DNA from 2 places in the Brevibacillus gelatini genome. Region 1 is predicted to be linked to the other one. Evidence: predicted binding sites of a transcription regulator. Region 1 holds the regulator's gene; the other holds the start of a gene.
What was found. The regulator Rex, encoded in region 1, represses fermentation and respiration genes when NADH is low (regulators of the CRP and FNR family bind a similar motif). The targets are predictions, from matches to a motif close to TTGTGAAATATTTCACAA.
Positions count from the first base shown of each region.

Region 2: the regulator Rex is predicted to act here: its motif matches at 9,086-9,103, upstream of AAFJ72_RS07450 (DUF1641 domain-containing protein).

Region 1 covers NZ_CP154342.1:2,057,435-2,069,282, reverse strand. Annotated here, with positions in the region: gene AAFJ72_RS10335 (DUF5590 domain-containing protein) at 1-7, opposite strand, end outside; gene AAFJ72_RS10330 (hypothetical protein) at 39-710, opposite strand; gene AAFJ72_RS10325 (amidohydrolase) at 1,088-2,392, opposite strand; gene AAFJ72_RS10320 (redox-sensing transcriptional repressor Rex) at 2,408-3,031, opposite strand; gene AAFJ72_RS10315 (ComEC/Rec2 family competence protein) at 3,024-3,935, opposite strand; gene dinG (ATP-dependent DNA helicase DinG) at 3,977-6,877, opposite strand; gene AAFJ72_RS10305 (tetratricopeptide repeat protein) at 6,969-8,453, opposite strand; gene panD (aspartate 1-decarboxylase) at 8,536-8,919, opposite strand; gene panC (pantoate--beta-alanine ligase) at 8,975-9,838, opposite strand; gene panB (3-methyl-2-oxobutanoate hydroxymethyltransferase) at 9,835-10,689, opposite strand; gene AAFJ72_RS10285 (biotin--[acetyl-CoA-carboxylase] ligase) at 10,955-11,848, opposite strand, start outside.
Region 2 covers NZ_CP154342.1:1,496,024-1,507,871, forward strand. Annotated here, with positions in the region: gene rodA (rod shape-determining protein RodA) at 19-1,149, shown strand; gene AAFJ72_RS07400 (cold-shock protein) at 1,379-1,579, shown strand; gene AAFJ72_RS07405 (peptidoglycan DD-metalloendopeptidase family protein) at 1,736-2,515, shown strand; gene AAFJ72_RS07410 (M50 family metallopeptidase) at 2,508-3,344, shown strand; gene AAFJ72_RS07415 (Rne/Rng family ribonuclease) at 3,575-5,059, shown strand; ribosomal protein L21 leader region at 5,112-5,190, shown strand; gene rplU (50S ribosomal protein L21) at 5,201-5,512, shown strand; gene AAFJ72_RS07425 (ribosomal-processing cysteine protease Prp) at 5,528-5,878, shown strand; gene rpmA (50S ribosomal protein L27) at 5,886-6,179, shown strand; gene AAFJ72_RS07435 (Spo0B C-terminal domain-containing protein) at 6,360-6,953, shown strand; gene obgE (GTPase ObgE) at 6,967-8,244, shown strand; gene AAFJ72_RS07445 (PilZ domain-containing protein) at 8,241-8,918, shown strand; gene AAFJ72_RS07450 (DUF1641 domain-containing protein) at 9,208-9,657, shown strand; gene AAFJ72_RS07455 (NAD(P)/FAD-dependent oxidoreductase) at 9,697-10,875, shown strand; gene AAFJ72_RS07460 (hypothetical protein) at 10,940-11,092, opposite strand; gene AAFJ72_RS07465 (ACT domain-containing protein) at 11,280-11,723, shown strand; gene AAFJ72_RS07470 (homoserine dehydrogenase) at 11,749-11,848, shown strand, end outside.

The sequences.
Region 1 (11,848 bases):
CTATCACGTTCCCGTTTAACTCCTTTATGCGGTTGACATTACAAACGGAAGCGCAACTGGTCCTGTTTGACGCCAGCCGCCGTCCTCATTTGCATTTGCAGCTCCAACTGGCGAAGCGTGCCTGTATCCGGCTCATACCATAGCTGATACTCGATGCTGATCCCTCTCGCCAGTTCGGGCGTGATGTCCGCGATGGGAAAAGACGGCCCCAGCCACATCGCGAGAAGCGCCGTCACCTTTTCCGGCGGCACGGCAAGGCGATAGCCGCTCCAGTCACTCCCTGACGGATCCGCGACGGGCTCGGGCGAGATGGATGACAGCACACTTTTCAGCAGTGTCGCATGTTCATACGGTGTAAACAAAGCGTAGGGCAAGGCAGCATGATCCTGCACCTGTCCGTCTATTCGTACGGAAACCGGCTGTTCATGGTTACGGCTGATCGCCAGTTTGTGTCCACCGATTTCCCCGTCGAGGGTGAACTTCTCGTGTACGTAGCGTCCGCTCAACACCTGATCGTGCATGTAAACCAAAAAGGCACGCTCTTCGTCCTGTGTCAACTGCTCCAGTAGCTGCGGCACCGGATACGGCTCCTGCTTGGTAACAGACGCCGAACGACTCCATTCGCCTGCTGAGCCGAGCGCCATCCCCAGACAAAACAGACCGAGAAAAATCGGGAAAAGCCACCACAGCTGTTTGGGCCGGATGTACATTTCCGTTCCCCCTGTCCCATTTTTGTCTCTAGCCTATGCTATACGGGAAGGTTTTAGAACGACACGGAAAAGTTGCTATTCATAGCTCGGGGCCGGGCGGTCATACTACTGGTACACCCGCAAGGAGGTGAGCGCGTGAAGTCACCGCAACAAAACGCATCTCCTGACATCCTTGGGTTTTTGCTACAGGAATACCGCGTCTCCTGGGCTGCATTGTCTTCTCCATTGCGTCAACTGTCACACACACCCACACTGCATTTTCGCCATCATCCCCTGACAGAGTTGTGGCGAAAATGAGCACGGCATGATGTAGTACCCATATTCCCCTACCTACACCTACACTCCCTTACTCCTGTCCCACACCAGACAGGAGCCTTTTACCGTTTCAACTTCTGGAACATGCGGTTCGCTTCGTAGATAGCCCTCTCCTCGTCGATTGTGAGCAGCTTGTGGTTGCGCATCAAAAATTTGCCCGCAACAATCGTGTCTTTGACATCGCGGCCATTGGCTGCATAGACGACATGGGAAATCGGCTCGTGCGCCGGGTGGAAATGGGCTTGATGGCTGTCGAGAACGATCAGGTCAGCCTGTTTGCCTACCTCGATGCTGCCGAGCGTGTCCGACTGGAATACGCCGTCTGCGCCGTGGCGTGTTGCCATACGCAACGCTTCTTCGGCTGGCACCGCCACCGGGTCGTTGTTTACGCCTTTGTGCAAAATCGCCGCGAGCTTCAATTCTTCGAACAGGTTGAGGTTGTTGTTGCTCGCCGAGCTGTCTGTGCCAAGCGAGACGCTCACGCCTTTTGCCAGCATTTTTGGCACAGGAGCTACGCCGCTCGCCAGCTTCAGGTTGCTCACGACGTTATGCGACACTCTCACTTTGTATTTTGCCAAGATGTCAATCTCTTCATCCGTCAAATGTACAGCATGTGCGACCAGTGTCGGGCGGTTGAACATGCCGAGCTTCTCCAGGTGAGCAACCGGGCGCAAACCGTAGTCTTTCTCGTTTTGGCCGACTTCCCAGGCCGTTTCGGACATATGGATGTGCAATGGCAGGGACAGTTCGTCCGCTTTTTCAATAATTTGCGTAATGAACTCCGGCGAGCATGTGTACGGCGCATGCGGTGCCATCATGACGGTAATGCGGCCGTCTGCCTGGTTGTGCCATTCCTTGGCAAAGGCAGTTGCGTCGGCGAGCTTGGTTTGGCGCTCTTCCTCCGAGCACAGTCCGATCATGCCGCGGCACAGGCGGGCACGCATGCCGGAGGCCTCTACCGCCTTGGCTACCTCATCCATGTGATCGTACATATCCACGAATGTCGTGGTACCCGTGCGGATCATTTCGATCAGCGACAACTGGGTTCCCCATTTGACGGAATCAGCGGTAAATTGCGCTTCCAGCGGCCACATTTTTTCTTCCAGCCACTGCTGCAGCGGCAAATCGTCGGCATAGCCGCGCAGAAGCGACATGCCCGCGTGTCCGTGCGTATTAATCAGTCCTGGCAGGATGAAGTCGCCTTTTTGGTCAATGACTTCATCGTAGCCGGCATCCGTAAGATCCTCAGGAGTTGGACCTACATACGTGATCTTGTCGCCCTCGAATGCGACTGCTCCATCGTGGATCACTTCGTTTTTGTCGTTCACTGTAATCACTGTTGCGTGGATGAGGATGGTCTTTTTCATTGTTACACTCCATTCTTACGTTAAGTAATAAGCCAGGCTCTGCAAATTCGATGTCACATCTGCATAGTGAATGCGCACATCTTTATTGGCGCGAATGGTCGTAGGAGCAAAATTCAAAATTCCCTTGATACCCGCTTGCGTCAACAGATCACATACGGATTGCGCAGCCGATGCGGGAACCGTAATGATCGCCAGCTTGATCTGCTTTTCTGGGATCGTCTTTGCCAGTTCATCCATCGGCTGGATCGGGATGCCCGCCACTTCTTTGCCCAGCTTGGCGGGATCGTTGTCAAAAATGGCCGCAATCCGCATGTTATCTTTCAAATAAGCGTTGTAGTTGCTAATCGCATGCCCCAAATGTCCGGCTCCGACCAGGGCGACGCGCACTTCCTCTGTCAGCTTCAAAATCTGCCGTATTTTTTCCACCAGGTAATTGACGTCGTAGCCAATCCCTTTTTTGCCGAAATCCCCGAAAGTAGCCAGGTCTTTTCGGATTTGGGCTGGATTCACATCCAAATTTTTGCCCATTTGCTGGGAGGAAACAGTGGTCACCTCGTTTTGCTGCAAATAGCTGAGGTAACGCAGATAAATCGGCAAACGGCGGACGACCGCTTCCGAAATCTTTTCGTGTTTAGCCACTTTCGGTCTTCCCCCTATTTTTTTGCTTGAATACCCTGTAATCTTTCCCATTGGACAAAATAACAATCGAGCCATCCCTGCCTGTGACAAACGTCTCCGCCCACGATTCGCCCAACCGCTCCAGCACCTCGGACTGGCCGTCCTCGCTGCGTTTCTTGCCTGTCTGGATGACGGCAACCTGCGGATCGACCCGCGTGAGAAACGGCTGGGAAGTGCCTTGATTGCTCCCCTGGCCGCCGACCTTGAGCACTTCCGCCTTGAGCTGGTCCGGATGACGCTCCAGCAGGCGTTCCTCGGCTTTTTCGTTGATCCCGCTGGCAAACAAAAACCGCAATTGGCCGTGCTTGAGCAAAAAGACGAGTGAATTGTTCTGCGGGGACAAAAACAGCGGTTCGCTCGGCAGCAAAGCTTCCAGCGTCACGTCGGTATCCAGAATCAACTCCTGGTTCTCCTCAATCTCTTTTTGCTTGCTGATCTTGTCGAGCGGGACGAACTGGCGGACCGAGGGAGAAATCAGCTTGGGCACAATGACCGAGTCGATGATGATTTGCTGGCTTAAAAAAGGGTATCCTCCTGCATACTCGGGCTGATCGTTCGTGAGCACGAGATAGTCGAGGCGCGTCACCTTGGCGGCAGACAGATGCGTGGACAACGCGCCCCAATCCTCTGCGCTGCCTGTGTCAATCAGCATCGTTTTTCCGCCCGGCAGCCGCACCAGTGTGCTTTCGCCATGCGGAAGCGCCAAAAAGGTAACGACAAGCCCCGTAAACTCCTCCGCACGCTCAGCAGCAAACGGGTCATCTACCTTCACGGCTTCCTGCAGATGGGCGTCAATCGAGCACGAGCACAATAAAGCTACACACGCGGCGAGCAGCAGCCAGACCCACTTTTTTTTCCATAACATTTATTTTATCACCTAAATCCTTGCTAGACTATTGCTTCATTTTATGAATCTGACAAGGATTGCATACGAAGGAACGGCGCAATTCGCTCACGCAGCGTCGGCCAGGAGCCGGTCGCAACCTGAAACGGCGGGAGGGATTGCAAAAACGAACGGCCATAGCGCGATTCGACGACACGCGTATCGAACACGACTACGACGCCGCGGTCCAAATGATGCCGGATCAGGCGGCCAACCCCTTGCTTGAACAAAATGACCGCCTGTGGCAGCGAGAGCGACATAAACGCGTTTTTTCCCTCTGCCTTGAGCGCTTCGGCGCGTCCTTGATAGATGGGATGATTCGGCGGTGTAAACGGCAGCCGCACGATGACCAGACTGCTCAGTTCCTCGCCCTGGATGTCCACGCCTTCCCAAAAACTGCTCGTCCCAAGGAGCACGCTCCGCTCCATCGTCCTGAACAGCCGCACCAGCTTGCTGCGGTTGTTGCTGTCGATCCCGTGCCCGAACAGCGTATACGGCTCTGCTTCCTCGGCCAGCCGTTCCTTCATCGCCTGGTACACCAGCCGCAGCATCGAGTGCGACGTGAACAGAATCAAGGTTCTGCCCTTCGACGCGACGACGACATCGACACAGCCCTGGACAATCGCCTCGAGATACGCCTGGTCGTTTTCTTTGCCCGGTGCCGGGAAATCGGACGGGATGAGCAAAAGTCCCTGTTCCTCGTAATGAAACGGGGACGGCAGCACCAGCGTGCGCACCCGTTCAGCGGGAAGCTTGTCCAAGCCAAAGCGGCTCATCACGTAGGAAAAACTGCCTTTGACCGTCAAGGTGGCGGACGTCATAATCAGGCTGCGCTTTTGCGAAAAAAGCGGATCAGCAAGCGAGTCTGCCACGTTCAGCAAAGCCGCGGACAGATGCACCTGCTTGCGCGCCATGCGGGACTCGACCTCCATCCAGTAGACGTATTCGTCGTCTTGGGCGAGCAAAAAGAAATGCAAAAGCTCCATCACCTGCTGCCATTCCTTGAGCAAACCGTATAAATCGGTCTGAAAGCTACGGATGGAAAACGGTGGCTTCTCTTCCTGGGGAACGCTTTTTAGCATTTGCTCCAGGTGCTGAGCGAAGTCCGTCATGCCTTCCAGCAGCTTTTTTGTCACCTTGCGGATTTTTTCATGCTTCCCCGTGAAGGAAGCTACGCGGTAGCGCACCGTCTCGCGGCCAGCGTCGGTCGTCTCTTCTGCCCGCTGCGAGGCCCATGCGAACAAAAGCTGGTTCAATTGCTGCGCTTTGTCCCGCAAGGAAACAGACAGCTTTTTGCATTGGCTGTGGTGCACGGACAGCTCCTGTGAGAGCGCAGGCTGCCAGCTTGCAAGCTCTGCTGCGAAGCGTGCGATCGCATTCCCGTTTTCCGGGGAAGCCCGGTCGAGCAAAAACAACAGCTGCGTTGTCGTCAACTGTTTGCCCAAATGTTGGGTAGCCGCATCCTCCAGATGATGCGCCTCGTCGATGATCGCGACCTCGTAAGGCGGCAGAATCCGGTTCTCCGCCTGCAAGTCGCTGATGAGCAGGGCGTGGTTGACGATGAGAACATCCGCTTCCTTTGCCCGTTCTTTTGCCTGGAAGTAGTAGCAGCGGCTAAACCACGGGCAGGCGCGGTTCAGGCACGAGCCGGTGTCGCTTTTGACCTGCTGCCACAAAAGCTGTCCGCTCGGCGGCATGCTTAATTCCTCCACATCGCCTGTCTCCGTCTGGGTGAGCCAGGTAAGCAGTTGTCCTTTTGCCAGCCGCATTTCCTGGCTGCTGCCTTCCACCGGCTCATCCAGCGACTGCTCGAACTTGCGCAGGCACAAGTAGTTGCCCCTGCCCTTCAATGTAGCAGCGGTAAAGGAAAATGGCAGCGATTTCTGCAAGGTGGCAATTTCTTTGTGAAGCAGCTGCTCCTGCAACTGGATTGTGTTCGTGCTGACGACCAACTGCTCCCGGTTTTGCTGCGCCCAAATGATGCCTGGCAGTAAGTAGGCCAACGACTTGCCTGTGCCTGTTCCTGCCTCTGCCAGCAGGTGCTCGCCGTCCTGCATCGCGTCAAAAACCGCGTGCATCATCGCTTCCTGCGCTTCCCGCCGCTGAAAGCCGCTCAAGTTCGCCTGCAACTGTCCCTGCTCGTCCATGAGCTTCTCCAACTGCTCCGCAAATGCTTTTGCCAGGCCCCAATCACCCATGGGGCGCTGGAAGCTCGCTTTCAGCTTTTCCTTGCGCTTTTTCAATGCGATCTGACGGTAGATGTCCCACAACTGCGATTTTTCTCCCGCCGGCTCGTCCCCAAGCTCGGGCAACTCCGTAAGCTTTTCCATCTCGATCTGCCGCAGAAGGACGCTGATGTCCGAGCGAAACGACGAAACGAGCATTTGCAACCGCTGAATGGTCACAAGCGGCAATTGCTGCAAAATATCGAGCAAATGCAAAAACAGCCGGGCCGTTGCCAGCGCATCACTGTCAGCCTGATGGGGATTGTCGTGCTTGATGTCAAGCTCTGACGCCAGTTCACCGAGCCTGTAGCTGTTTTGCATCGGCAAAAGCAGACGGGACAGCTCCACCGTGTCGAGCACATAGCCGTCAAATGCATAATAGCCCTGACTCAGCAGGGCTTCTTGTAAAAATTGGAGATCAAAGCTTGCATTATGGGCGACAAACACCCGTCCATCCAATAGTCGCAAGAATTGAGGAAATACCTCTTCCAATGTCGGGGCCTCGGCCACCATCTCATTGGTAATTCCCGTTAGCTGGGTAATAAAAGGGGGGATGTCCTGTCCGGGATGAATCAGGGTCGAGAAGCGTTCTGTGATCCGGCCGTCGTCAATGGCCACAGCGCCGATCTGAATGATGCTGTCTCCCTGCCGCGGATGGCTCCCCGTCGTCTCAAAATCTACTACAAGTAATCGATTCAACCGTTGTCACCTCGTAACCTGGGCGGATACGTCTCATCCGCACTCATTCACATTCGGCAACGATGGAAATATTCCTGCTTGCAGGACGCAATTATCGCTGCACAGGCTCGCCCTGCACCGCTTGCCCACCGAGCTTGCTTGCACACAATTGCAGGTAGATGGGAATTTCGCGGAACTGGTCGACATGAGGGAGCGTGCGCTGGAAATACTGCTCTGCCAGCCGCCAGTTTTCCTCGATCATTGCCAGTCTGCCTAAATGAAAATAACCCAGGGAACGGATGTACGGATCGGAATCGTCCAGAAACTGCTTGGCCAACCGTTTTGCTTCCCGCGTCTCTCCTACTTTTTCAAAAGCGGAGATCATCCCCGACTGACCAAGGCGATTGGCACTGTCTTTTTCCAGCATGTGGCGAAACGCTGCGATTGCACCCGGAATGTTCCCGTCGAACAGTTGCATCCAGCCGTAGCTGAAAACGAAGTCGTCCTCTCCAGGAGCCAGGCTGATTGCTTTTTTCATCAACGTCAGCGCCCGTTTGCTGCCAGCGATCAGCCACGTGTTCCACGCCAGTCCGTGCCACGCCCAGCCTTCATTGGGCAGGCGCTCGGCCAAAAAATGATAGCAGATTTGCGCGCGGTGATAATTGCCCCCCGCTTCGTACAAATGAGCCATTTCCTGCAGCGTCTCGCTGTCCAGCTTGCGATTCGGCAACGTCAGGCTGGAAGGCGGGGCAGGCTCTGCCTTCTCGTCCATCTGAATCAGCAGCTGGGCGGCGCGCAGCCAGAGCAACTGTGCTTCCCAATCGTGCTCATGCTTTTGCAAATAGCCTTCGATCTCATCCAGCGCTTCCTTGGCATCGCCATCCATCAAGTAGCAAAGTGCGAGATTGTACCTCGCTTCCTGCTGCTCAGGCTTTGCCTCAAGCGAGGTTTTGAACGCTTGCGCCGCCTCCAGCCATTGCTTTTCCTCGGCGAGGATGCAGCCGATGGCGTTGTAGCTGATGGCGACGACATTTGGCGAGCTTGCCGACTTGGCGAGCAGGCGAAACTCGCGAAAAGCCGTTTCCAGCTCGCCGCAAAACAGCAGGCTGTAGGCGTAATACAGCCGGCCACTCTCCCAGTCCGGCGACTCCTGCACAAGCTGGGCAAAGCATTTTTTGGCGTCCTGAAACATGCGCAGATGGTAAAACCCTTCTCCCCGGCGAAAAAGCGGCTCATACGCATGCAGCTCTTGCGGCAGCTTGCCTTGCTTCGGCTCACTGTCCGCTTCGTTGACAGTCTCGTTGTCAGCCACTTTCTGCTGGACAAGCGGTTCCTCTTCTGTTGGCATGGCCGATTCAGCCTTTTCCTGTTGCATGGCTTGCGGCAGTTGTCCTTCCATTTGCTTGATATGGCGGATGGCATTGGACAGCTTTTCTTCAAACTGCAACCACAAATCTACAACCGTATCGCTCACCTGGCGCAAGTAAAACAGTTGGTCCGCGAGTTGAAGCCGCTCCTGCTCCGACGCTTCCTTCCACCGCTCTTCTATGCTCTGCGCTTTCGTGCGCAGCTTCTGAAACCAGTCTTCGATTTTCACGGGAAAAGCCACCCCCCTGTGAGGCATGAGTAGTTTCATTGTCTCACAAGGCAGGTGGCTCTATGCGAAAAAAGCGCCTCGCCTACAGGATGGTCGCGTGTATTTCCTCGCCAAGCATTTCCTTGATCCGGTTGTGCTCGTCCATAATCGCCACACGCGGCTTGTACGTGCGCGCCTGTTCATCTGTCATCATGGCGTAGGCGATAATGATGACGATGTCGCCTTTCTGCACGAGCCGGGCGGCTGCGCCGTTCAGGCAAATCACACCGCTGCCTGGCTCCCCTTCAATGACGTACGTTTCCAGACGGGCGCCGTTGTTGTTGTTGACGATCTGCACTTTTTCGTTCGGCAAAATATCCAGTGCATCCAAGATGTTTTTGTCGATGGTAATGCTGCCCACGTAGTTCAGATTCGCTTCCGTTACCGTGGCACGATGGATTTTTGCCTTCATCATAGTGCGAAACACGGGTATTCCTCCCTTGTCATTCTCCAAAATGGTTGTATTGAAAATGTCGTCTCGGTTAGCGGATTTCGGCAATCAGATTGTCAATCAGGCGTGTTTTGCCAAAGCGAACGGCGAGCGCGACGATAATGGTCTGCCCAGATACCTCGTTTTCTACCGGCTGCAGTTCGGGATAGCGCAAAATTTCCACGTAGTCGATTTCTGCGAGCGGTTTCTCCGCAATCATCTGCTTGATACGCTGTTTGATCTCGGCAAGCGGCAGTCCCTCCTTGAGCCATGCCGACGCCTGTTGCAAGCTTTGCGAGAGAACCAGCGCCTGTGCGCGTTCCTCTGCCGACAAATAGACGTTGCGCGAGCTCAACGCCAGTCCGTCCGCTTCCCGCACGATTGGACACGGAATGACTTCAACCGGGATCGACAAGTCTTGGACCATCTGCGTAACGACAGCCACTTGCTGGGCGTCTTTTTGCCCGAAAAAGGCACAGTCAGGCTGAACGATGGAAAACAGCTTCAGCACGACTGTCGATACTCCGTCAAAGTGGCCGGGGCGGGAAGCTCCGCACAAAGGCGTTGTCACATTGGCGACCGACACCGTCGTCAAAATCGGTTTCGGGTACATTTCCTCGACAGACGGCGTGAACAATAGATCGACTCCCGCCTCCGCCGCCATCTTGCTGTCGCGCTCGATGTCGCGTGGATACCGTTCAAAATCTTCGTTCGGGCCAAATTGCAACGGGTTGACGAAAATACTCATGACGACAAGGTCGCACTTTTCCCGTGCCGCTTTGACCAGGCTCAAGTGTCCTTCATGCAAAAAGCCCATGGTCGGCACAAAGCCGATTTTCTTTCCTTGCTGCCGTGCTGCTTTTATGTGAACGCGCAATTCCTCGATGGTCGATAGTTGCAACATCGTTTGAATCATGCCTGGGTCACTCCTTCCCCGTACAGCTCCTTGATTGTTTCTTCCGACGCGTGGAAAACGTGATCGGGTCCCGGAAAACGGCGAAGCTCGACTTCTTTGACGTACGCCGCTACCGCTTCGCGGATGGACGTGCCGATGTCAGCGTAGCGCTTGACGAACTTCGGTGTCAATTGGGAAGCGTAACCAACCAGGTCGTGGAAGACCAGCACCTGACCGTCGCAGCCTGCCCCGGCTCCGATGCCGATGACAGCAATCTCCAGCTTTTCCGCGATCATTTTGGCTACCTCTTCCGGCACGCATTCCAGCACGAGAGCGAACGCCCCTGCGTGCTGAATCGCCAGGGCATCGTCAAGCAATTTTTTCGCCGCCTCCAAATCGCGTCCCTGCACCTTGTAGCCGCCAAGCTGATGCACGGACTGTGGCGTGAGGCCGATATGCCCGACGACGGGAATGCCTGCCTGTACCAGACGGGTAATGAGTGGCGCAAGCTCGCTTCCGCCCTCCAGCTTCACCGCTCTGGCCAGTCCCTCCTGCATGAGTCTGCCCGCGTTTTTCACCGCTTCCTCAATGGTTCCGTGGTAGCTGAGAAACGGCATGTCCGCGACGACAAAAGCGCGCTTGGCCGCGCGCGTGACCGCCTTCGTGTGATGGAGCATGTCGTCCATCGTCACAGGCACGGTGGAGTCATAGCCCAGTACAACCATGCCCAGCGAGTCGCCAACCAGAATCATGTCCGCGCCTGCTTCTTCCACCAGCTTCGCAGATGGAAAGTCATAGGCTGTCACCATGGAAATAGGAATGCCCGCTTCTTTCTTCTTGCGGATGTCGGAAGTCGTGACCTGTTTTGTCATTTGCTTCTTCTCCTCTTTCGCGCCAAGGCTTCGTGGATGGAGAGGAACAAAAAACCTTCTCGCTCGAAATCGGGAGAAGGTTGTCCATGCCATAGAGACATACTTGTCTTGTCATAAACGGATTCCTTCTGTCTCGGTCCACAAAGGCTCTGAGCAGATTTTTGTCCTTGCACTATTGCTTTATTGATACACCAAACTTGCCAAAAATACTCCAAGAGTACCGTTCCTGTCGGATACAGCCTCCATGTCGAGTATAGCAAATCATCTATTCATTTGCACGATAATTGACGTCTGCCGAATACACTTTATGAATCTGTCCCAGGCGGTCCTCGACCATCAGCACGCCTTCTTCATCGAGACCGATTGCCTGTCCCTCCAGCTTTTGCGAGATCGTCTGCACCGTTACCCAGCGGCCAATCGTGTAGGAGTGGGTTTCCCATTCCTTTTTCACTCGCTGGAAGCCCTCCCGCAAGTAGTGGTTGTACTCTTCCTCGAAGTTTTGGCAAAAGCGCTGGATGAACGCGACGCGCTTGACCGGGCTGCCCGACTCGATTCGCAACGACGTAGCGATTGCCAGCAGTTCCTCCGGGAAGTCGGCCTGCACACTGTTGGCGTTCAGTCCGATGCCGATGACCAAATAGTTGACCCGGTCTGCTTCCGCATTCAGCTCGGTCAAAATACCGCACACTTTTTTGTCCCCAATGAAAATATCGTTCGGCCATTTGATTTTGACGGGCAATCCGGTCTCTTCCCGAATTGTCCCCGCCACGCTCACGGCTGTCAGCAGCGTCATCTGCGGCGTCTTCGGCAACGGAATTGCAGGCCGGACAATCAAACTCATCCAGATGCCTGTCCCTTTGGGCGAGTGCCAGGGACGACCCAGACGCCCCTTCCCTCCTGTTTGCTGTTCCGCCAAAACAAGCGTGCCTTCCGCCGCCCCTTTTGCCGCTGCCTCATGCGCGAGCGGCTGCGTGGAGACGACCTCGTCGTACGCGATGACATGTTGTCCGATCCGCTTCGTACCAAGCCCCGCCATAATCTCTGCGGCAGACAGCCGATCTGGTGCCGCAAGCAGGCGATAGCCCGACTTGCGTACTGCCTCGACCTCGTAGCCGTCCCGCCGCAGCTCCTCGATATGCTTCCAGACAGCTGTTCGCGA
Region 2 (11,848 bases), 560 kb from region 1:
TTTTCTAGGAGGAAAAACATGGACCTGGAAAAACGGCACGTAAAATCGATTGACTGGACCATCATCCTGATCCTGATTGGACTGTGCGCTTTCAGCTATCTGGGTATTTCGGGATCGGCCTCTGGACTGGAAATGGCGCAGCGGCAGGTGATATGGTATGTCTTCGGGTTTATCATCCTCATCGGAACCTTGCTGTTTGACTATCGAATTTTTTACAACCTATCCTACGTCTTGTACGTGTTTGGGCTGATTTTGCTGATCGGGGTGTTTCAGACAGAGGCGCGGAACAACGCGACAAGCTGGTATAATCTGGGACCGATTTTGTTTCAGCCATCTGAACCGATGAAGCTGTTTACGATACTGGCTGTCGCCCGCTTCATGGCGAAAAAAGCGGAAGACCCGGATCGCTTCTACTATTTTTACCAGCTGATTCCGGTAGCGGCATTCGTGGGCGTGCCTTTGCTGCTCATTTTGCTTCAGCCTGACCTGGGAACGGCAATGGTTTATACGGGAATGCTCGCCACGATGCTGATCGTTGGCGGTATCCGCATGAAGCACGTTTTGTACCTGGGCGGGATTATCGGCAGCTTTTTTGCTGGGATGACGCTGTTGTACGAATACAAGCAAGACATTTTTTTCAAGATCATCAAGCCGTACCAGTGGGACCGCATCGTCTTCTGGATGGACCCGGATCTGGAGCCGATGGGACGCGGCTTCCAGTTGAAGCAGGCATTGATTTCCATCGGCTCGGGGCAATTGTTCGGCAAGGGCATCAACACGCCGACGCAGGCGAGCTTTGGCTGGGTGCCTGTCGGGGAGAGTGACTTCATTTTCACGGTGATCGCGGAAAGGCTCGGCTTCGTCGGAGCCGGCGTGCTGATGATTCTGTTCTTCACCATGATCTACCGCATGATCCGCATCGCGATGGAAGCGAAAGACCCGTTCGGCTCGTACGTGGTTGCGGGTGTGGTCGGGATGCTCACCTTCCAGATATTCGAAAACATCGGCATGACGATTCAACTGATGCCGATCACCGGGATTCCGTTGCCGTTTATCAGCTATGGGGGCAGCTCGCTGATTACCAACTTTTTAATTATCGGCGTCGTCCTCAATATCGGCATGCGCAAAGACAAATTGCGGTTTGATTAAATGCGTGACAAATCGGAAATTATGTGATAAAATCATCCTAAGTTAACCATTTTTACAAGTTATAGTGGTTTGGATGATTGGTTATGGAGTCGTACGGTTGTGAGTGACGTCACCATTGTCAATCGCAAGGGTTCGGCTTTTTTCCTTGACGCAAAAGGCTTATCTGTAAAGGGGTTAACGCTACACTCTTTCGCCTCATGGGGCGTAATGTTCAGGGAGGTTTTGTTTCATGCAACAAGGTATCGTAAAATGGTTTAACGCGGAAAAAGGATACGGATTCATCCAAGTTGAAGGTGGAGACGATGTATTCGTACACTACAGCGCGATCCAGTCTGAAGGTTTCAAATCTCTGGACGAAGGTCAAAAAGTTGAGTTCGAAATCGTTCAAGGTAGCCGTGGACCACAAGCCGCTAGCGTAATCAAACTGTAAACTTCGACTGATTCAAAGGCAGTCTCTCAACGGGGAGACTGTCTTTTTTGCGTATTGGGGCGGTTTTTGCAAGGGGAGGAACGTTGGGAGCGGCGGCATAAAGCAGGAAGACAAGTCATAAAATGGAACAAAGGCTTGGCCTGCGGAGGGATGGACATGTTCGGTGGAACAAATCGTGTAAAAGAACGAAGACGGGAGCGACTGGAGCGAATCCGTACCCAATCACGAGACAGTTTCTCTCCCTACGTGGACGACTGGAAGGACCCGATCGAAGTGGAGCCTGAGCCGTTCGGGTTTTCCTTGAAGGAAAACAACGAAGGGATGCAGCCGCCGTCTCATGAAAAATGGGGGCTGCAAGTTTTCGCTTCCGTGCTTTTGCTGGGAGTGGCGTACTTGTTGTTCCAAACGTCTCTGATTCCAGCAAGTTGGAAAGATTCTGCGCGCGAGGTCATGACGCGGGATTTTAACTTCGCGGGTGTGGCAGTCTGGTACGAAGCCCGGTTCGGCCCGATTCCGACGCTGTTGCCCCAGGTTCCGGGGCCAAGTGCCGTACCGGCGACCAGCACGGCAAAGGATGCAGCTGTCTGGCGGCTGCCTGCCAACTGGAAAGTGGTGAAAGCCTATGAAGCGTCAGATACGAAAGTTGTGCTGGATACAGGAGTCGGTGAGCAGGTGAAAATCGGGGAGATGGGCTGGGTTTCCTACGTCGGGGAGCAGCCTGGCTTTGGGACGACCGTCATTGTGCGGCTGACAAAAGGACGGGAAGTGTGGCTTGGCAATCTGGACAGTGTCGGCGTGGCAAAAGATGAGGTGCTGTCTCCTGGACAGGTGATTGGAACGGCACGGGTGGTGAACGGAACAGAGCGGCATTTGTACTTCGCGGCGAAAACAGATGACCAGTTTGTCGATCCGCTGGAAGTGATTCCGTTTGAATAACGGCAGATGGCTGGACATACGCTTTCGCATTCATCTGCTCTTCTGGGCGGTAATCGGTGTGTCGGTATTCACCGGGCACTTTTTGGAAGTGATTACCCTGTTCGTAATTGTCCTCATTCACGAGATGGGACATGTGGCGATGGCCCGCGAGCTGGGCTGGAGGGTGCAGGAGATCCAACTGCTCCCTTTTGGCGGGGTGGCGACCGTGGAAAACAGCTACGCCACAGACCCGCTGGATGAGATGGCAGTGGCGCTTGCCGGGCCGTTTATGAACATGGTGATGATGGCAGCCTCGTACCTGTTTTGGTATACAGGGGTCTGGACGGAAGACTGGTCCCGGTTTTTTCTCGTCAGCAACGCGACGATCGCGCTTTTCAACCTGTTGCCGATTTGGCCGCTGGACGGCGGGCGGATCGTGCTGGCGATGCTTTGCTGCTTCCTGTCCTATCGCCAGGCAGCTCTCGCCTCGCTTGCGGGCAGCACTTTGCTTGCGGGCGTCCTCGTCGGAGTGTCTGGTCTTGATCTGAAGCTCAATTTGCTCATTATCGGGCTATATTTGCTCGTGCTGAATATCCAGTCATTTTTGCGCTTTCCGTATCAGTTTTTTCGCTTTCTGGTGGAAAAGTACGGGCGCAGGCAGGAAGAATCGTCCGTCCATGCGATCCGCGTCCACCCGGAGGAGACGGTACTGGCCGTGTCCCATAAGCTGCGACGCGGCCGATCCCATCTTTTTTACGTGCAGGGAGCGGGACTTTTGGCAGAGGAACAGCTTCTGCACGCCTTGTTGTTTGAGCAAAAACACGATGCCGCAGTGGGCAAGCTCCTTTGACGTTTTTTCGGGAAGCGGCTATTCCACAAGCGAGCAGATGTGCCAGCTTCCTTTGTGCCACTTGTGTCGGGGAAGCTTTTTCTTTTGGCGAAATCCGCATTGTTCGTAGCAGACGATTCCTGCCGACATCGCGCCTTTCTTTTTCCGGTAGCCTATGATAGATTACTTGCTGGGAGTCCGGCCATTTTTTCAGGTGGCGGAAAAGGACGGGAATACGGAGTGTGAGTGCGATGAGACAATTGGCAATGAGCGGCAAGGGCGGGGTGCGGATCGCTTATCTTGCGGACGGGCAGTTGATCGAGTGGCGGACGCAGGAGACAGGCGGTCACGTCAGCGCCGGAGACCTGTACTATGGACGTATCGCGGATGTAAAGCCGGGAATTCAATCCGCTTTTGTTGATATTGGGTGCGGGCAAAACGCTTACTTGTATGTAGATGACACGCTGCCAGTCACCTCAGGGGGCAAGGACAAAGCAAGCATTTCCGAACGCGTGCAGGCGGGCCAGTATGTCATCTGTCAGGTCATCAAGGAAGGGTCAGAACTCAAGGCGCCAAAAATTTCGCTGAAAATCAGCCTGCAAGGACGCTACCTCGTGTACCTGCCCTTGGAGGAAGGCTTGTCGCTGTCGCGAAAAATTGACGAGCCAAAGGAGCGGCAGCGGCTGGAGCAGATCATCTCGCCGCTCTTCGGAAGCAAGGAAGGAGCGATTGTGCGGACGGAAGCAGCTGGCGTGGACGGCGAGGATCTTGCGCGCGAGCTTGCCTATTTGCGCAAGCGCTGGGAGGGTGTGTGCCAGCAGGCGGAGGCAAAAAAGTCGCCCGGGCGGCTCGGCAGCGATCTGGACGTGGTCGAAGCGGCGCTGCGCGAGGCGTTGGCAGAAGGGCTCGACGAAGTGGTAGTGGAGGATGCCGCTACCTATCAGCAAGTAAAGGCAGCGCTGGCGGTGTTCGCTTCGGATGCGCAAAATCTGCTGCGAAAATATACGGGCAAAGAGCCGCTGTTCGACGCGCTGGGCGTGGAGGCCAAGCTGAAACGGGCTCTCCAGCGCGAGGTGCCGCTGGCAAACGGCGGCTATCTCGTGATCGACAGGACAGAGGCCATGACCGTGATCGATGTGAATACCGGGTCGTTTACCGGAGGGGGCGGCCAGCAAAGGGAGCAGGCCGTCACCGCAACCAATCTGGAAGCGGCAAAGGAAATCGCCAGACAACTGCGGCTGCGCGACATCGGAGGTATTATCATCGTTGATTTTATCGACATGAAGGAGCCGGCCAATAAAGAAAAGGTGCTGGCGATGCTGAAAAAAGAGCTGGCCAGGGATCGAGTCCCGGCAACGGTGCATGGCATGACGGCGCTGGGACTGGTCGAACTGACGCGAAAACGGGTGAGGGCAAGTCTGGCCGAGCGGCTGACGGAGCCTTGTGCTGCGTGCGAGGGACGGGGACGAGTTTTGCGTGCAGACGAAAGTATTCACCGTTTGCAAAACGAGCTTGCCGCGCTTGCCCGTTCGCAACAGGCAGAGGCGGCTGTCGTGGAGCTTTCTGCCAGACTTTTTCCGCTCGTGGACGACGGGGCAGCAGCGGAAAACAACTGGCCGCTCCGCGTTTTCAAGCGCGAGGAGCCACGGTTGGCCCCGGACAGTTACCGGATCACCTATGCGGGAAGCGCAGCGGAAGCCAAGCGCTTGTCCGAAAACAATCGGAATATGACTTGACTGGGCGATTGGGGCTATGATAAGCTAATGTTTGTCATGCAGCTATGTCTTGTGCATACTGTAACCGCACGAATCGGGTACATAAGTCGCCGCCAGACGGCGCACCTGTAGAGGCGAGTCTGAGTATAGGAGGTGCACACAGTGTACGCAATTATCGAAACCGGTGGAAAGCAATACAAAGTAGAAGAGGGTTCCGTTCTCTTCATCGAGAAATTGGCTGGCAACGAAGGAGAAGTTGTTACTTTTGACAAAGTTCTCTTCGTAAGCAAAGACGGCAAAATTACTGCAGGAACTCCTACAGTAGCTGGTGCTACGGTAACTGGTAAAGTAGAAAAACACGGTAAAGGCGCAAAAATTATCGTGTACAAATACAAAGCCAAGAAAAACTACCGTCGCAAACAAGGTCACCGTCAACCGTTCACCAAAGTTGTGATCGAAAAGATCAACGCTTAATTTTGGTGATCTGCTATGATCGAAGTGATCGTGAGCCGTGCGCAGCACGGTATCCATGAAATTAGTATTTCCGGACATGCCAATGCGGGTGCCTATGGGGAGGATATCGTTTGTTCTGCCGTATCAGGCATCAGCTTTGGCATATTAAACAGCGTGCAGCCGCTGACGGGACTGACACCGCAAGTTTCAGTCGCCCAGGAAGGCGGCGGTTTTCTGAAGTGGACGCTCGCTTCCTCGGAAGCGGCGGACATACAGGAAAAGCAGCAGCTTTTGGCTGAAAGCATGGTAATCGCCCTGCTATCGGTTGCAGCGCAGTACGGAAAATACGTAAAAGTGAATGACCATAAATGGCAGGGAGGTGTCTGATATGAACATGCTGTTTAATTTGGACCTTCAGTTTTTCGCATCGAAAAAAGGGGTAGGTTCCACAAAGAACGGACGCGATTCCATTTCCAAGCGTCTGGGCGTGAAACGCGGTGACGGTCAATTCGTTACTGCCGGAAACATCCTCGTTCGCCAACGCGGAACGAAGATTTACCCAGGTGCGAACGTAATGAGAGGCGGAGACGACACTCTGTTTGCAACTGCAGATGGTATTGTTCGTTTCAAACGTCTGGGTCGTGATCGCAAGCAAGTTGTGATCGAGCCAGTTGCTTCCGAAGCGTAAATATTTGATGAAGGAAAGCCTAGCATCCTAGAATCGATGCTGGGTTTTCTTTTGCTTTTCGGGCAATCGGAGTGCAAGGGAGCAGGCTGCTTTCAAAATAGTTGGACATAGCCAAGTTTTCTCATTGTCCCGGCTTCTTTTATGGTACAATAGTTAGGAAAGAAATTCTTATTGACTTGGGTGAAAGTGATGGGGGACGAGCGGAGACTGCTTACGCATCAGACAGACCAGCTGTTGGCAGTGCTGAACCGACAGCGGCATGACTGGTTGAACCACGTTCAGGTTCTGCTCGGCTATTTGCATATGAACCGTACTGAGCAGGGAGAGGCGCACTTGAAGCGTATCGCGCAGATGGCGATGCAGGAATCCATGGTCGCACGTTTGAACAACTCCCTGTTGTCCGTCTTCTTCTTGACATTCAATGCGCTGAACAAGGAAATGCTTTTGGAAGTAGACGTGTGCAATGATGTGGATCTCACGCGAATAGCATTGGGTGAGCAGGACTTGTTTCAGTTGGTGTCGGGGATATTGTGCACAGTGAACGATCATGTCGACCAAAATGGCTATGAGCCAGCCAGCATGCAGGTAAGCTTGCGGGCGGATCAACGAGGTGTTCATTTCCGTTTTGACCTGGCCGGAGAGCTGAATGCATCCGGAATGGAGAAATTGGAAAAGCTGATACGGGATAGCGAACAAAGTACGGTGGAGGTCACCGAGTGGATACAGACGGAAGACGAATGGGTGCTGGACTTGCTGGTTCCATTCGCGGAATGAAAGAGGTGACACCATGTTTGTCGATCAGGTAAAAGTGTATGTAAAAGGCGGAGACGGTGGGAACGGAGCCGTTTCCTTTCGCAGAGAGAAGTACGTGCCGCTTGGCGGTCCTGCAGGCGGCGATGGCGGAAAAGGCGGCGATGTCGTGTTTGAGGTTGACGAAGGATTGCGCACGCTCGTAGACTTCCGCTATCAACGACATTTCAAGGCGCCGCGCGGAGAGCACGGACGCAACAAGTCGCAGCACGGAGCCGGGGCGGAAGATTTGATCGTCCGCGTACCGCCGGGCACGACTGTCATTGATGACGACACAAAAGAAGTCATCGCCGATCTTGTGGAGCACGGCCAGCGCGCCGTAATTGCCAAAGGCGGACGTGGCGGACGGGGGAATATCCGTTTTGCCAATGCGTCCAATCCGGCGCCACATATCTCGGAGAACGGAGAACCGGGCCAGGAGCGTTACATCGTTCTGGAGCTGAAGCTGATTGCCGATGTCGGGCTGGTTGGTTATCCGAGTGTTGGAAAATCGACGCTGCTCTCCAGTGTGACAGGGGCGAAGCCAAAAATCGCGGCGTACCATTTTACGACGCTCACGCCAAATCTCGGTGTCGTGGATTTGGGCGAGCAGAGCTTTGTCATGGCTGACTTGCCGGGACTGATTGAAGGCGCGCACGAAGGTGTAGGGCTTGGACACCAGTTTCTGCGCCACGTAGAGCGCACCCGCCTGATTATTCACGTCATTGACATGGCAGGGGTGGATGGACGCGATCCGTACGAGGATTACTTGCAGATCAACCGCGAGTTGAAGCTGTACAACCTGAAGCTGGAGGAGCGTCCGCAAATTATCGCAGCGAACAAGATGGACCTGCCGGAAGCGGCGGAAAACTTGCGGCGCTTCAAAGAAAAAGTGCCGGATGCAAAAGTGTTCGAGATTTCGGCAGCGACCAGACAAGGCGTACAGGAGCTGATGTACGCAGTGGGTGAAATGCTCTCGACCATTCCGGACAAGCCGACAGTCGAGGAAGTTGAGGCAGTGGAAGAACGCGTGGTGTTCCGGGCGGAAAAAGAGCCGGAGCCATTTGAGATCAGCCGCGAAAACGATGTGTTCGTGGTCAGCGGTGAGAAAATTGAAAAGCTGGTGCGTATGACAAACCTCAACAGCTACGACGCGGCTCAGCGCTTCGCGAGACAGATGCGCAGCATGGGTGTGGACGAGGCATTGCGCAAGCACGGTGCAAAAGACGGGGATACCGTTCGGATTGGCAATTTAGAGTTTGATTTTGTGGAGTGACAAACAAAATGACTGATACCCCATCCCTTACCCCTTTTATGGCGGACAAACGCCTCCAACGCGGTGCTTCTTTGCCGATGATGGTCTCAAGACAGGTCAAAACACCCATTCAAGCAATGGTAGAGTACGTCAAAAACAATTATCTCGTTGTCTCTCTTGAGATGAAGGCAGAAGCGAAAGCCGAATTGCTCGGATCAACGGTACGTGTTCGGTGGGAATCGGATGCGGCTATTAACACGATTGATCTGGAAGTCATTACAGAAAAAATAGTATGGCCAATCAAGATGTTGGCGATGGTTCCGATTAGTGTCGGCGTCGAGATTGCGCCAGGCCACAAGCAGGAGCCCATCTCCCCGGGAGTCAACATCCGGGTTCCGTACAAGGTGATGGGAGCAAGACCGATCGAGGAAAAAGGAGAGGCTGTGCTGCTGAAGATTTCACCTACACGGCTGATCCTTGGTACAGAAGGCTACGTGGCCAAGGGAGAGTTTCTCCACCTCTCGTTCACGGTGCCTTCAACCGGCCAGGAAGTCGTCATGATGGCAAAAATTGTAGAGAAAGCCTTCGATGACAAACAGACCGTGATCGAGTTGATTTTTACGGACATCAATGAAAAACATCATCAAGCCATCAAAGATTATTATAAAAAGCTCACGTCTTCCGCTTCTTCTTAAGAAGCGGTTTTTTTCCTTTGCTGTTCCTGTGAAGAAAGTATATAGTAGAGTACATAGAGTTCTGAATCGAGCCTGTTCACCTGGTGAATTTTTGTGTACGCTTTCCTGAATATCTCTTTGTGAAATTCTGCACTTTTTTATCATTTCGTGCTGTTGTACACTTCACTTTGTGAAAAATATTACAAGCACACATGCTTTTCGGTATTTTGGGAGAATAGCGGCCGTTACTTGTATGAACAGGCATCGAGAAGGAAGGCCTCTATTCCAAAGCAAAGGAGGACGTTTTTCTATGTCTCAAACAACCACGCAACAAGCTCATGCGGAAGTAGCAAGCACAGCTACCCTGGCGCCTGAGCAGCCAATGGATGTACTCGATCAGTTGATGAAACCGGAAATTCAAGAATCCCTGAATGTATTGGTGGCAAACCTGCCAAAACTGGCCGAGATGACAACCATCCTCACCAAAACGTACGATCTGGTACAAACCGTAGCCAACGACCAGGTGCTCATCAATGACATCAAGGGCGGCATGGAAGAGTTCGTAAAACCGATCTCTGACAAGGCAAAAGGCATCGCACAAGCGGCAATCGAGGCAAACGACCGCGCGCACGCGGAGGTATCCACTGTCGGTTTGTTCGGCATTCTCAAAATGCTGAAAGACCCGCAAGTGCAAAAAACATTGCGTTTCGCACAGGCATTCCTGGAAGTTTTGGCAGAGCGCGAGCAGCAAAAACGCTAATTACGATAACCTACGAGAGACAAGGACGGAGGATTGGGCATGGCGAAGCATATTCTCATTTTGGGCGGCGGCTACGGCGGATTGCTGTCCGCTTTGACTGCACGTAAATACATGACGGCTGAAGAAGCGACAATCACGCTTGTGAACCGTTTCCCTACTCACCAGATCATCACGGAGCTGCACCGTTTGGCAGTAGGAAACCTGTCCGAGCAAAACGTGGCACTGCCGCTGGAAAGACTGCTGCGCGGCAAAGAGATTAACCTCGTGATTGATACTGTGGAAAAAATCGGCCTCGAATCGCAGCGTGTGACGCTGGCAAGCGGCGAGTCCATCAAATACGATGCGCTTGTTATCGCATTGGGCAGCGAGACGGCATTCTTCGGCATTCCTGGCCTGCAAGAGTACAGCTTCACTCTGAAATCCGTGGAGGAAGCAAACCGTCTGCGTGCGCACCTCGAAGAGCGCGTGGCAGAATACAGCAAGAGCAAAAACAAGGCGGATGCTACCTTTGTGGTTGGCGGTGGGGGTCTGACCGGGATCGAGCTGGTTGGCGAGTTCGCCGACATGCTGCCGGACCTGTGCCGCAAATACGGCGTAGACTTTGCAGACCTGTCCATCTACTGCGTGGAGGCAGGGCCATCCATCCTCGCAGGCTTTGCTTCTGACCTGGTAGAGCGTGCGAAAACAAGTCTGGAAAAACGCGGCGTTCAGTTCCTGACCGGCGTTCCGGTAACGGAAATGAAAGAAACGACGGTATGCCTGAAAGACGGCAGCACCATCGAAACCAAAACCATGGTTTGGACTGGCGGTGTGCAAGGCAACCGCGTAGTTGCGGAGTGCGGTATTGAAGTAAACCGTGGCCGTGCAACTGTTAACGAATTCCTGCAATCCACTTCTCATCCGGAAGTATTCCTCGCTGGCGACAGCGCGGTTGTGATGGGGCCAGAAGGCCGTCCATACCCGCCGACTGCCCAACTGGCATGGCAAATGGGCGAACTGGTGGGCTACAATCTGTTCGCGCACTTCAACGGCACCAAAATGGATACGTTCAAGCCGGTATTCTCCGGTACGCTGGGCAGCCTGGGCCGCAAAGACGCCATCGGAACCATCGGCGCAAGCCAGTTGAAGCTGAAAGGCTTGCCAGCAACCTTGATGAAGGAAGCGAGCAATATCCGCTACCTGACTCATATCAACGGTCTGTCCTCGCTGGCCTACTAATTCATACGAGTAACACGCACAAACCCGGGATCTCCATCCCGGGTTTTTTCACGTGCTCGCGCGATTATTTGTTGCCGCTCGGATCTTCAACGATGTTCGGGGATTGTGCCATTTTTTTGCCGCGCAGATCAGCGCCAAACTGATCCAGGCTGCTCGGCTTCCCGGCCGGGTGATTGTTGCGGCGCTCAGATTTGTCGGACTTTCCGCGTCCTGCCATCTGTCTTTCACCTCCTCTTCCTCCAACCGCTTTTAGTGTGCGCGAAGGGGGGCAAGCTCATGTAACGAGAGTGAACCGAACAGGGTTCGTTGAAAAAAAGTTGGCCACGAAGGATTGTCACAGCGAACGGTATCCGTTATAATGTCCTCTATGTAGAAACAACTGTTTTTCTCAGGAGGACATGAAGGTGAAACGGGAAGAGAAGTTCTACTTGATACGATCAGACATCTTACCAGAATCCATCGTCAAGACGATCGAAGCGAAAAAGCTGCTGGAGTCCGGCGAAGTGGACACCGTGAATGAAGCTGTGGAGCGGGTAGGACTGAGCCGAAGTGCTTTTTACAAATACAAGGACGGTATCTTTCCCTTCAATGCCATGATGAGCGAGAAGATCATGACGATCACGTTTTCGCTGGAGCACATGTCCGGCTACTTGTCCAAGGTGCTCACGTATGTGGCCGAACAAGGCGGCAACGTGCTTACGATCAATCAGACGATTCCGCTGCAAGGGATTGCCAACATTTCCATGTCTGTCGATATGGCCAACCTGCGCGTATCCAGCACGGAATTTCTGGAAAGTCTGCAAGAAATACCCGGCGTTCGCAAAGCGATGATCGTCGGCAGAGGGTAAAAGATTGGGTAGGAGGAGAGAAAAAATGGAGAAGCAAAGCATCAAGCTGGGATTAATGGGGTTTGGCACGGTAGGGACAGGGGTTGTCCGCATCATCCAGGCGCATCAGGACGATTTGCAAAAGC